DNA from 3 places in the Microbacterium sp. H37-C3 genome. Region 2 is predicted to be linked to each of the others. Evidence: predicted binding sites of a transcription regulator. Region 2 holds the regulator's gene; each other region holds the start of a gene.
The links. The regulator LexA, encoded in region 2, represses DNA repair genes until DNA is damaged. The targets are predictions, from matches to a motif close to TCGAACANNTGTTCGA.
Positions count from the first base shown of each region.

Region 1: a site for LexA is predicted at 3,403-3,418, ahead of O1W71_RS11970 (HNH endonuclease signature motif containing protein). Genes of this name have one in related genera too.
Region 3: a site for LexA is predicted at 2,426-2,441, ahead of O1W71_RS05170 (HNH endonuclease signature motif containing protein). Genes of this name have one in related genera too.

Region 1 is NZ_JAPVLR010000004.1:56,918-61,446, reverse strand. Features, by position in the region: gene O1W71_RS11975 (DUF5979 domain-containing protein) at 1-1,787, shown strand, start outside; gene O1W71_RS11970 (HNH endonuclease signature motif containing protein) at 1,947-3,368, opposite strand; gene O1W71_RS11965 (hypothetical protein) at 3,565-3,951, opposite strand; gene O1W71_RS11960 (hypothetical protein) at 4,166-4,529, opposite strand, start outside.
Region 2 is NZ_JAPVLR010000001.1:927,981-932,509, reverse strand. Features, by position in the region: gene O1W71_RS04645 (prolyl oligopeptidase family serine peptidase) at 1-1,664, opposite strand, end outside; gene lexA (transcriptional repressor LexA) at 1,766-2,431, opposite strand; gene O1W71_RS04635 (LysM peptidoglycan-binding domain-containing protein) at 2,688-3,047, shown strand; gene O1W71_RS04630 (histidinol-phosphate transaminase) at 3,119-4,204, shown strand; gene hisB (imidazoleglycerol-phosphate dehydratase HisB) at 4,201-4,529, shown strand, end outside.
Region 3 is NZ_JAPVLR010000002.1:20,831-25,359, reverse strand. Features, by position in the region: gene O1W71_RS05180 (amino acid ABC transporter permease) at 1-183, opposite strand, end outside; gene O1W71_RS05175 (LysE family translocator) at 340-972, shown strand; gene O1W71_RS05170 (HNH endonuclease signature motif containing protein) at 1,045-2,391, opposite strand; gene O1W71_RS05165 (GNAT family N-acetyltransferase) at 2,500-3,240, opposite strand; gene O1W71_RS05160 (Pr6Pr family membrane protein) at 3,422-4,138, shown strand; gene map (type I methionyl aminopeptidase) at 4,122-4,529, opposite strand, start outside.

The sequences.
Region 1 (4,529 bases), on a different contig from region 2:
GTCGCCAGGTGGAGTTCGTGACGACCGCAGGCGAGGGATGCGTCGGCCAGGATGCCGGTGAGAACGCGGTCTCGCTGACCGGATCGGTGTACCAGGTGAACTGGGACACCATCGCAGAAGACGGCGGCAAGGGCGTGTCCGGGCCGGGCTCGTACGACAACAACGCGACGATCGAGATCGACGGGGCCGTCAAGGAGGCTGCCGCGACCGCGACCCGTTACAGCAGCAGCGGCTCGGCGACCGGCCGGAGCTATGCGCGCTTCCAGCTGCAGAAGGCGTGGGACATCGCCGCGGGGGTCATCGCACCCGACGGCATCCAGGTCGATTACACGATCGAGTACCCGGGCGGCATCCCCGCACCCACCTCGGGCACCATCACGCTGAACGCCGCGAACGACTGGTCGTACACGAGTCCCGAGATCGACGCCGGTTCGACGGTGACGCTGACCGAGGTCGACCCGTGGCCGACGAACGTCGACGGCTCGGCCGTGCTGACGCTCGGCGGTGAGGCCGTGGCAGCCGCCCGCGACAGCTCGTTCAGCTTCACCGCGACGCACTCGTCGACGCCGCTCGACGTCACGCTCACGAACGCTGCGGCGCTGCAGACGCAGGCCGTGCAGGCGCGGAAGCAGCTCGACAACCCGGATGGGATGCGGATGCCGGAGGGCACCGCGTTCGAGCTGACGGCGTCGTGGCCCGCGAACCCCCAGCTCGCGATCGCGGCCGGCTCGGCGTCCGTGGACCTGCCCGCCGACGGGTCGATCGTGGAGTTCCCGGCGCTGCCCGTGGGGGCGGAGGTCAGCTTCGCCGAGACCGCTCCGACCGATGTTCCCGGCGGCACGTGGACCGGATCGACCGTCGCGCCCCAGACGTTGACCATCGGGCCTGACTCGGTCGGCACGACGGTGACCGCGACGAACGTGATCGCCCGCGACGTCGGCGTCTTCGCGATCGAGAAGAAGCTCACCGGTGACGCCGCCGACCTGGTCGTCGACCGCACGTTCGAGGTCGACTACGCGTGGCCCGCGAACAGCGAGCTGGGCATCGAGGCGGGGTCGGGAACCGTTTCGGTCGCCGCGGATGAGGATGCCGTGACCGTCACGGCGCCCGCCGGTGCCGAGGTCACGCTCAGCGAAGCGCCGGTCGAGGTCACGGGAGGAACGTGGGCAGCGCCGACCTTCGAGCCGGGCAACACGTTCACCGTCGTGCAGGACGAGACCGCGCGAATCACCCTGACGAACCTGATCGACCTGAACACGGGCGCGTTCTCGATCCACAAGGTGATCGAGGGCAACGCCGCCGACCGGGTTCCCGACGGCGCCGAGTTCACCGTGCACTACGCGTACCCCGAGGGAGTCGGCTTCGGAGCTGCGGAGGGTGAGCTGACCGTCGGAGCCGGTGAGACCGTGACGAGCCCGCAGCTGCCCTACGGCGCGCAGGTCACGCTCACGGAGATCGCACCCGTCGAGATCGAGGGTGCGACGTGGGAGGCTCCCGCGTTCAGCCCCGCGACCGTGACGATCGGCGACGGCACGGTCGTCGAGGTGACGCTCACCAATACGCTCACCGCGCCCGAGGTCGTCGTGACCGACCCGGGCGATCCCGGGGCAACGGTTGTCTCGGGTGGCTCGTCGACGCCGAGCTCGAGCGACCTCGCGGCCACGGGCGGCGTGGCGGCGGTCGCCTGGTGGGTGACCGGCTCAGCGGTCCTCATGCTCGCGATCGGAGCCGTGGTGCTGACGGCATCCCGCAGGCGGCAAGCCCACTCAGGAGTGACGGCCGAGTAAGGGGCCGTCATCAGGTGACAGCGGGTGGACGGGGCGGATCGATCGCTCCGGCCGCCCATTCGTTCGGTCAGCGCTAGGGGGAAGTGATGGCGAGGTGCTTTCCCGCCCGTCACGCATGCTCCTCGAGCTGACCGAGGCGCAGGTAGCGACCCACCCGTGTCAGAAGGGCGGTGGCTCGTGCCTGCTCGCCATGGGTGGTGGCGCCCCGCCGGTGTCGGGAACGAAACACACTGACGGTATCGGTACGTCTTCTCGGTACACCCGACCCAGGGGTGAGGTCCATTCGAGGACCCCGCCGCCGACCTGCCTCACCTCCCACTTCGTGAATTGCTTCATCGAATGGTGTCGTTGGCAGAGGTGGGCGAGGTTGAAGATGTGAGTGTGGCCACCCAGGGCGTAATCGATGGTGTGGTCGAGTTCGCAGCGGATCGCGGCTCTGCGGCATCCGGGGAATCGGCAGTGCTGATCTCGTGCTTTGAGCAGTCTGCTCATCGCCGCGGGCGGCCGGTACGTGTCGACCTCCACCGGCGTGCGGGTGATCGGGTCGACGAAGAGTCGGTTCCAGATTCTCGCGCGGCCAGCGAGCTTGCGGGCGGTGTCGGCGTCGATGAGCGAGGCGCCCACCAGTTCGGCGGGGGCATCGTCGACGCCGGTCACTGCCTCGGATGTCAGCGTCACCTGGACCTGCGCCCGGATCGCACCCAGCGGCCCGGCGGCGTCGCTGCCGTAGGTCGGGTCGACGACGGGGGCGCCGCCGAGCAGCAGGTCGCCGAGGATGTCGGCGCGGAGCTGATCCATCGTGCGGACGTCGGGCGCAGCAGCATCCGCCGCCGCAGAACCCTCAACCGCAGAACCCTCATCCCCGGCGGCATCCCCTGCCGGACCATCCGCAGGCGCCGCCGCAGCGGTAGCGCGGGCGTCTTTAACGGACTGCGCCATGGCGGTGAGGCGGTCGTGGATGCCTGCGGCGATGACCGTCGGGAGGGTGGCGCCGAGTTCGGACATCCCGTCAGTGCCGTGCGTCACCCAGACGCCTCGCTTTGCCGCGGCGGTGCGGTGTCGCTCGGCGAAGGACTCCGACCCCATCCGGGCGGCGAGGTTGCGGAGCGGTTCGCGTACTCGCGATGCTATGTCGCGCTCGCAGATGGAGATCGCCTGCTGCGCGTAGTCGTCGCGGATGTCGTCGGCGAGGCCGCATCCCATGCGGACGACGACGTCGACGTGGTCGCGCGTGATGCGTTGCTGCTCCCATGCCTCGAACACAGCGGGGTAGTCGTCGACGATGGTCAGCGCGTGGTCGATCTCGCTCTGCGCGCGGCGATCGTGCGACCGCCTCACTCCGGCGATCTCGGCAGCGATCGAGCGCATCTCCATGTCAGACCCCATGCCGCGTGGCCGCTCGCCCGATCGCGCAGCCTGCCGCAGAGCGCTGCGCCCCGCCTCAGCGAGCGCACGAGTCATCGCGATGTTCGCCGCGTGAAGCAGGCCGTCCGCCTGACACACCCGATCGACGATGTCCGCGTACGGCGAGCTCGACGAGCCGGCATCCGGTTCGTGTGCGCTTTCGCCGTTCGATGTCATGTTCCCATTCTGCCCAGGGGGTCAGACATTGTCATCGAATATCCGTACATCTGTGGAGAACAATTTTGCGGCTCGGTTGGGGAGGAATGGGCGGCCCGGGCGGAGCCCGTTTCTCTACGGCGAGCTCCTGGATTTGTCGTTTCTCCATGACGAATCGAGGGATAAGCCGAGAGACGGGTCGGTTGGCAGTGCCGACTCACGTGGTCGTTGCGGTGGAAATCGCGAGTGCCACGGCGGGGACGATCAGCAGAAGGCTTGCAACGGCCCACGAGATCACCTCCGCGGCTCGCGCCCACCCTTCGCCGCGCTCTTCCGGCGGTGAGACCGTAGCAATCTGTTCGCGCGCTGCGGCGGCGAGTATCAGCCCGAGGGGGAACACGACGCTGACGAACGGACTGATGACAGCGAGCCGGTTCAACGGCAGCGTCGCAGGGCGCCTGCTCTCGTCCCGCAGGACACCGTCGTCGAGCCTGTTCGCCTTGCTTTCTGCGAGCTTGATCGCGATCGCTCGGAGAAGCCGGCTCTCGGCGGGACCATCGTCGGAGCGCGGCCGTCGTCGCCGGCCGGTGAGATAGAACGCCATGCCGGCGTTGCTCCAGGTGATGCCGGCGAATCGAAGAAGAGCGTCGGCCGCGGCACCGATGGGGTTCGTCCCGTCGGCCGATTCGATACATGCGATGACGATCGTCCCCGAGACGCCGACGAGCTGCAGAAGCTCGGCGTGAGGGGTCTCGGCCCGCGCGACCTAGCCTCGGCATCAACCATCTTGTGCGCGGCTACCGTGCGCGTCGACGAGGCTAGTCGGACCTCTTGAGGAACGCGATTCGATCGTCGGGCGCCCACAGATGACCGTCCTCGCAACGGTATGCGCCGCGGGGATCGGTGCCATCCACGAGCCGCTGGCATAGCCAGGTAGCGGGGAGGCCCGCAAACTCCGAGCCTTCGAGCTTCGAGACCAGGAGAACACCGCGCGGTGACTGCTTCCGCGACAAGAGCCGGTGGAGTGCGCCCCCCTCGCGGATGAGCGCCTCGACTTCCGATACCCCCTTCGGGGGGCAGGGTTCGAGACCTTCCGCGGCCGCTTTGCGAAGGGCCGCAGACAGCTGGTCCCCTTCCGTATAGCCGAGCTCAGCGAACGAGCGAGTGATCAGGAAGAGTTCG
Region 2 (4,529 bases):
AGCGGCGACCGCTCGATGTACACGTGCTCCGCTTCGGGAAGGGGACCGATCAGGCCGTCGAGGTAGCGCGCCTCGAAATCGTGGGTCTCGGCCGCGAGGGCGCGGGCATCGCCGACGCCGTAGCGCGAGACCCCCGCGCCGAACACGTCCGTGCCGACGAGCGCCGCCAACACGGTCCAGCCACCGGCCGACCCGCCCTCGATCGCGAGCCGTGACGCATCGGCGAGTCCGTCGGCGGCGAGGCCGCGTGCCGCCGCCGCGACGTCATCGACGTCGACGACGCCCCACTGGCCCTTCAGCCGTTCACGGTATGACCGGCCGTACCCGGTCGACCCGCCGTAGTTCACGTCGAGCACGCCGATGCCTCGGCTGGTGAAGTAGGCCGCCTTGGCGTCGGCGGTACCGCCCACGTGCGACGTCGGCCCGCCGTGCACCCAGACGAGGTACGGCGGCAGCTCGTCGGTCGGCGCCGTGACATCGGGGTTTGTCGGCGGATAGGCGAAAGCGTGCACCGGGCCGTGGGGACCCTCGGTGGTGATCTGACGGGCATGGGGGATCCATGCCTCGTCGATATCAGGGGTTCCGCCGCGCACCGCTGTCGGCTCGCCGCTGTCGAGATCGACCAGCCAGAGCCCGCTCGCCCCGGGCATGGCGCCGCTCACGAGGGCGCGGCTGCCGCGGACGTCCTCGATCTGCAGTCGAGCGGTGGCGGGGAAGGGGAGCGGGATCGCGCCGCCGTCGCGGTCGATGATCACGAGCTGGTCCGAGCCGTGCGTGCGGACGGCCACGACGCGGCCGTCGTCGAGCGGCGCGTACCACCGGGTGCCGAGGACCCACAGGCCACCACCCGTGTCGGCGTCGGCGGGGGAGACCGCGACGGGTGCCGCACCGGTCGCGGGGTCGACGCGATGGAGGTTCCAGCGCCCCGTCGGCTCGTCGAGCAGCAGCAGCTGGCCGTCCGATGTCCATTCCGGCTGCAGCGCGGCCGTGCTGCCGCCGGCTACCTCGCGGACACGATCCGGGGCGTCGAGCTCGATGACACGGATGCGGGTGCGGTCCCAGGGCATGTCGGGGTGATCCCACGCCACCCACGCGAGCTGTGATCCGTCGGGTGACAGTGCCGGCTGAGCCACGAAGTCGCTGCCCCCGGCGAGCTCCGTCACTCCCGCTTCGTCGCCCCTCGCGGCGTTCTCATCGCTGCTCGCGCCGTCGATCCGCACGATGTGTCGTTCCGGAGTGCGCCCCGGGCGCTCGCGCTCGCGCACCGCGAGGAGCGCGGCGTGCTGCCAGCGGAGACCGCCGTAGTGGGTGCCGCTCTCCTCGGGAGTGAGCGCCTCGGGCTCGCCGCCCGGGCGGAGGCGTCGAATGCGCTGGTCCGACTTGTCGACGAAGAACAGCTCGCCGTCGTCGGACGCCGTCCAGGCGCCGCCGCCATACTCGTGCACACGCGATCGCGCGTTCCCGGGCGCGGGGAGGACGACCTCTACAGAATCGTCGCGGCGGCGCATGACGGCGACGCGACCGGCCTCATCGGGAAGGGATTCGCCCCACCAGATCTCATCCCCGACGAAGCGCGCGCCGTCGAGGCGCAACGAGGACGCGCTGGCCCACGAGGCGGTCAGGGGGGAGGGCCAAGAACCGTACGGGAGTTGCTGCTGCGACATACCGCCACGCTACGCGAGCGGATCCGGGTCGTGCCGGGCGACGGGAGGGGATGCCGCCGAGTCGCGGCATCCCCTCCCGCAGTTCCGTCGGTGCGGCGAGGTCAGACCGTGCGGAGGACGGCGACGACCTTGCCGAGGATGGTGGCGTCATCGCCGAGGATCGGCTCGAACGCCGAGTTGCGGGGGAGGAGCCAGGTGTGGCCGTCGCGCTGACGGAGCGTCTTGACGGTGGCCTCGCCGTCGAGCATGGCCGCGACGATCTCGCCGTTGTCGGCGGTCGCCTGTGCCCGCACGACGACCCAGTCGCCGTCGCAGATGGCGGCGTCGATCATGGAGTCGCCGACGACCTTGAGCATGAACAGCTCGCCCTTGCCGACGAGCTGACGCGGCAGGGGGAAGATCTCCTCGACCTGCTGGTCGGCGGTGATCGGGACGCCCGCCGCGATGCGGCCCACGAGCGGCACGAGGGCGGCGTCGCCGAGGGCAGGCGCGGCGTCGGCGGGGTTCTCGCCGGCCGTGCCGGGGAGGTCGATGAGGACCTCCATTGCGCGGGTCTTGCCGGGGTCGCGGCGGAGGTATCCGCTCAGCTCGAGCTGGTTCAGCTGGTGGGTGACGCTCGACAGCGACTTGAGGCCGACGGCGTCGCCGATCTCGCGCATGCTCGGCGGGTAGCCGTTGCGGGCGATCGCGTGCTGGATCACCTCGAGGATCGCGAGCTGCTTATCGCTCAGATTCTTCCGTCGTCGCGTCTGCGGCTTCTCGCTCATACCGCCGGTCTCCTGTCGTCGCGCCCCGTCCCCGACCCGATGTCGGAGGTTCGTGGTGGGCTCTCGCTGTCGAAAAGGTAGCCCGATCCGACAGCGACATCACGGAACGCTCCGCGTGTCTCTTCGATCGGTCTCCGATTTCGGTGGGTGGTTGACACCACACAATATCGAAGATACGTTCGGAACCGAAGTTCGCACCCGCCTCTCCCGGCCGAGAGGCGGGAGCGAATCTTCCTACCGCTCCCGAGGAGATGTCATGACCACGATCGATGCCCGCTTCGCACCGGCCCCCCGCACCCGTCTGCGCCTGACGCGCCGCGGACGCCGCGTCATCGCAGCGATCGCCGCACTTCCCGCCGTCGTCGCCGTCACCGCTGCCGTGCTCTCCGGCGGGGGAGCACTCGCCTCCAACGAGGCGGGCGCGCCCGAGGGGTCGTTCACGACGGTGACCGTCATGTCGGGCGAATCGCTCTGGTCGATCGCTGAAGAGGTGGCGCCGGCCGCCGACCCCCGTGACGTCGTCGACGCCATCATCCGGCTGAACGCCCTCGGCTCTGGTCAGCTCGAGGCAGGCCAGACACTCGCCATCCCCGCCGAGTACGACGCCGCGAGCTGAAGCCCGCCGTCTTCGGCGCAGAAGCTGGGATGCGGCCACGCCGGACTCGGACGCGGCCTAGCATGGGTGGGATGAGCCCGAGTCTGGATGATCTGCCCCTCAGAGACGATCTGCGAGGCCTCACCCCGTACGGCGCCCCGCAGGCGCCGCTTCCGGTCGCGCTGAACGTCAACGAGAACACGCATCCCGTTCCCGAAGAGGTCGCCGACGACATCCTGGATGCCGTCGCCCGTGCCCTGCGCGACGTCAACCGCTATCCCGACCGCGAGTTCACGCACCTCCGCGAGTCCTTCGCCGAGTACCTCGGTCACGGCCTCACCCCCGATCGCATCTGGGCCGCGAACGGATCGAACGAGGTGCTGCAGCACCTGCTCCAGGCCTTCGGCGGCCCGGGGCGCACCGCCATGGGCTTCGGCCCCACGTACTCGATGTACCCGCTGCTGACGCGAGCCACCGGCGCGCAGTACGTCGCGGGCACGCGCGGCCCCGACTTCACGCTCGACCCGGCCTCCGCTGCGGCGCAAGTCTCCGAACTGCGCCCCGACGTCGTCTTCCTCTGCGCGCCCAACAACCCGACCGGCACGCCGCTCGGTCTCGACGTCATCGAGGCGGTGTACGACGCCACCGACGGCATCGTGATCGTCGACGAGGCCTATCAGGAGTTCGCGCCGCGCGAGAGCCCCTCCGCGCTGACGCTGCTCGGCGAGCGGGAGCGCCTGGTCGTCTCACGCACGATGAGCAAGGCGTTCGCCTTCGCCGGTGCGCGCGTCGGCTATCTCGCCGCCGACGCGACCCTCATCGACGCCCTGCGTCTCGTCCGCCTGCCGTACCACCTCAGCGCCCTCACGCAGGCGGCGGCGACAGCCGCGCTGTCGCACTCGTCGACGATGCTCCGGATGGTGGACGAGATCGTCGCGCAGCGCGATCGGATGTCGGCGACGCTCGATGCCCTCGGGTACCACGCCTACGAGAGCTGGACGAACTTCGTCCTGTTCGACGGGGTCGACGACCCGCGCGCCACCTGGCAGGCGCTCTACGATCGCGGCATCCTCGTCCGCGACGTCGGCATCCCGCACAGCCTGCGCGTCAGTGCCGGTACGGAAGACGAGACGACCGCGTTCCTCGAAGCACTGGCGTCGATAGACTCGGAGGCATGACCAGCCCCCGAACGGCCAGCATCCGTCGTGCCACGAGCGAGTCGAGTGTCGAACTCGAGCTCGACCTCGACGGGACCGGGATCAGCACGATCGAGACGACCGTGCCGTTCTTCGATCATCTGCTGACGGCGTTCGCGAAGCACTCGCTCACCGACCTGACTGTGCGCGCGACGGGCGACACGCACATCGACGCGCACCACACGGTCGAGGATGTCGCGATCGTGCTCGGGCAGGCGCTGCGCTCTGCGCTGGGCGACAAGTCGGGCATCTCGCGCTACGGCGATGCGCTCGTGCCCCTCGACGAGGCGCTCGCGCAGGCTGTCGT
Region 3 (4,529 bases), on a different contig from region 2:
GTAGTTCTCGTTCGTCACGAGCGACCACAGGAACTGTGCGACGACGAACACGATGATCGCGGCGATCGCCCACCGGAACCAGTGCCGCGTGCGGACGACGGGGATGTCGCCGAGGTCGACGCGCTGCGCGGTCGGCGCAGTGTCGCCGACGCTGCGGTCGACGCGCGAGACGGTGTCGGTCATGCGGATCTCCTCGAAACGGCGCGGATGCAGCGGATGCTGCGGATCGCCCGACAGTAGAGCGGCGCGGGCGCCGCTGTCGCGGCGCCGCCACACACGGCGACACGCACGGAGACATGGCGTAATACAGGCGACTCCTCGGGCCGATAGCGTTCGTTCGTGATCCCGTTCGAGAACCTGCTGGCGTTCCTCCTCGCGGCTGTCGTCATCATCGTGATCCCAGGCCCCGGTGTGCTGTTCGTCATCGGCCGATCGATCGCCCTCGGGCGTCGCGCCGGCGTGCTGAGCGTGCTCGGAAACGCGCTCGGGAACGTCCCTGCCCTGCTCGCGGTGGCGTTCGGGGTCGGCGCGATCGTCGCGTCGTCGGTCGCCGCTTTCACGGTCATCAAGATCGTCGGCGCCGCGTATCTCGTGTGGCTCGGGGTGCAGGCGATCCGCCACCGTCACGCGCACGTGCGCACGCCCTCGAATGTGCGTACGTCGCCGATGCGCCTGCTTGCTCAGGGGTTCGTCGTCGGTGTGTCGAACCCGAAGACGATCGCGTTCTTCGTGGCTGCTCTCCCGCAGTTCGTCGCCCCCGACGCTGGTCCGATCTGGATGCAGCTCCTCGCGCTCGGCCTGATCTTCCAGGTGCTCGCCGTGGTGAGCGACAGCCTGTGGGCGCTCGCGGCGGGAACGGCCCGCGCGTGGTTCGCCACCTCACCGCGCCGCATGGCGACGCTCGCAAGCGCGGGAGGCGTGATGATGATCGGGCTTGGCGGAACTCTCGCGTTCGCGGGCGCGAAGGGCTGACGACGTCGCGCACCGCGCGAGCGTGGGACTCGGGCTGTGCGCCGGCACGCCATCGAGGGCGCGCGGCTGGCGTCAGAAGGGTGCTGCTTCACCCGGCGGTGGTCCGCCGCGTGTCGCATCCGGTGGCGGATCCGCGGTGTCGATGGTGAAGCACACCGCGGGTATGGGAGCGTCTTCGCGGTAGACCCGGCCGAGGGGTGAGGTCCATTCGAGGACCCCGCCGCCGATCTGTCTGACTTCCCATTTCGTGAATTGCTTCATTGAGTGGTGTCGTTGGCAGAGGTGGGCGAGGTTGAAGATGTGGGTGTGCCCGCCGAGGGCATGGTCGATGGTGTGGTCGAGTTCGCAGCGGATCGCGGCTCGGCGGCATCCCGGGAATCGGCAGTGCTGGTCCCGGGCCATCAGGAGCTTCTTCATCGACGCGGTCGGCCGGTACATGTCGATCTCAACCGGCGTCCGGGTGACGGGGTCGATGAACAGCCGGTCCCACTCGGACACCTGCCCGGCGAGCTCGCGTGCCGTGTCGGCATCGATCAGCGCACCCCCGACGGCTTCGGCGGGGCTCTCGTCACGCCCCATCAGCGTCTCCGCCGTGACCGCGACCTGAACGCGCGCCCGGATCGCGCCGAGCCCACCGGCCCGGTCGGTCCCATACGTCGGATCGACGACCGGCGCCCCGCCGAGGACGAGGTCACCGAGGATGTCGGCGCGCAGCTGATCCATCGTTCGCGTATCGGCCGGCTCGCGTGCGCCGGCGGCATCCGCCCGGGCGTCCTTGACGGACTGTCCCATCTGCGTGAGCCGGTCGAGCATGCCCACCGCGATCACTGTCGGGACGGTCGCGATGACATCCGACATCCCGTCCGTCCCGTGTGAGACCCGCACACACCGCCCGGCGGCGGCTTCGCGGTGCCGGTCGGTGAACGTGCGCTCGTGCAGCCTCTCAGCCAGGGACCGCAGCGCCGGTTTCACCCGGGTGGCGATGTCGCGCTCGCACACCGCGATCGCCGCGACCTCGAACTCGCCCCGCACCTCATCGGGCAGCCCGGTCCCCGCTGTGACGACCGCGTCGACATGGTCGCGGGTGATCCGCCGCTCCTGCCACGCTGAGAACACGGTCGGGTAGTCGTCGACGACCGTCAGCGCATGGTCGATGTCGGCCTGCAGGCGCCTGTCGGTCCGCCGGGCAAGCCCCGCGGCTTCGGCCGCGACCGACCGCAGCTCCATGTCCGACGCCATCCCGCGAACCCCGTCACGACGCGCCTCACGCAACGCGGACCGGCCCAGCTCGGCCAGAGCCCGCACCGAAGCGACATCCGCGTCATGCACCAGCGCGAGCGCCTCGCCGTAAGCCGCGATCGCGGGGCCGTGCGGCGAGACCTCGATCTCGTCCGAGCCGCAACCCCTGTTCGCTGACATGTTCCCATTGTGGCAGTGGGGTCAGACATTCACATCGAACAAATGTACGAAGCGCGAAACTCGTCAGAGCGCACCACTGGGGAGGAATCGCTGAAGGGGAACCGCCGGTCAGGGCACGCGCACGCCCGTGAAGTTCGTCCGCTGCCGCAGCTCGAATCCGAGCTTCTCATAGCCGGCGATCGCGTTCACGTTCGACGCCGCGGCGTGCATCATCGCTCGGCCACCCCGCTGCTGGATGTGGAACGCGACATCCAGCACCAGCCGCGACGCCAGCCCCTGCCGCCGGTACGCCTCGTCGGTTGCGACCGCGCTGATCTCGGTCCATTCGCCCGGCTGCAGTCGCTCGCCCGCCATGGCGATCAGCCGGCCATCGCGCCGGATGCCGATGTACCGGCCGAGCAGGTGGGTGCGCGGCCGGAAGGGACCGGGCCGATTCCGATCGACGAGAGCAAGCATGTCGGCGACATCCGCTTGCCCCAGCTCGACTGCCTCCTCATCCGGTCGCGGCCGGAGGCGGTCCGTCTCGACCAGCTGCACTCCCGCACCACCGAACGTGCGCACCCACCCGTCGGGCAGCGCCGGCCCAGCACCATCACTACCGCCAGCATCCGCGCGCACGGGCCTACTGATGCTGAACTCATTGCCCGAACCCACCACGGTCGTGAGCGAGTCCCACACCGCGGGATCCTCCCACGTGCGCACGCCCACGAAGCCGGCCACGTCGTCGGGATACCGGCGGACGAGGTCGTCGCCGATGGCGAGGTGCGCGTGCGCCCCGGTCAGCGAATGCCATGCGGCGTTATCGCGGACGTCGGAGCCGCCCAGAACAGGAGGGGTGGTGATGGTCATCGGGTTCGTCCTCTCGCGCGCCGCGTGCTGCCTTCGCCGCGGTCGCCGTCGGACCCAACGCGTCGATGCGCCGATCCATGCCCGCGGATGCCGCATCGCGACGCTATCCGTGACCGGACGCGACATCCCGGACCGCCGCCACATGCGTTCACGTACGGCAGTCGAGCGATAGTGTGCCCACGTGCAGAGCTCGAGGCAGGCGACGGTGTGGGCGCTCCTGCGGCTGGCGATGGCCGTCGTCATCCTCGCCGCCGTCATCACCCAGCTGACCGTGTCACTGACGCGAACCGCCGCGTCCGGCGGCGACGTCGCGACCGTGTTCGCGAACTTCTTCAGCTTCTTCACGATCCTCTCGAACGTCATCGCAGCAGTGGTTCTCGCGACGGCGGGCGTCCGGGTACTGATCGGCCGCGCCGGGCCGGAATCATCGCTCGGGCTCTCCGCCGCGCTCACCTGCGCCACGGCGTACATGGTCATCACCGGAGTCGTCTACAACGCACTCCTGCGCGGGATCACGCTCCCGCAGGGATCCGAGCCGGTGCCGTGGTCGAACGAGGTGCTGCACCTGATCGGCCCGATCTTCCTCGTGCTCGACCTGCTGATCGGCGCCCGGCGCCGCGCCCTTCGCTGGCAGGTCGTATGGGTCGTGGTGACGTTCCCGCTGCTGTGGGTGGCCTACACGCTCGTCCGAGGCCCGCTCGTCACGAACCCCACGACGGGCGAGCCGTACTGGTACCCCTACCCGTTCCTGAATCCGAACGGCCCTGGCGGATGGGGGTCGGTCGCGGCGTACGTCGTCGTCATCGCGATCGGCTTCGTCGCCGTCGGCTTCGGAGCAGTGTGGGTCACCCGCCGCCGCGCCCGCGTCCTGCCGACGGAGATCACCGCGGCAGGGTGAGAATCTCGGCCGCTCCGTCGGTGATGGCGATCGTGTGCTCGGTGTGGGCGGTGAGGCATCCGGTCGAGCTGCGGAGCGTCCACCCGTCGGCGTCGGTCACGAGCACGTTCGTGTCTTCCATGACCCACGGCTCGATCGCGATGAGCAGCCCCGGCCGCAGGATGTAGCCCCGCCCCGGCCGCCCGGTATTGGGGATGTGCAGGTCGCCGTGCATCACCGACCCGATGCTGTGCCCGCCGAACTCGGTGTTGATGGAGTATCCGGCACCGGAGAGCACATTGCCGATCGCGCGCGAGATATCGCCCACCCGGTTGCCCGCGCGTGCGACCTCGATGCCGGCGGCGAGGGCGCGTTCGGTCGCGTCGATGAGGGCTGCCGCTCCCTCCGGGCG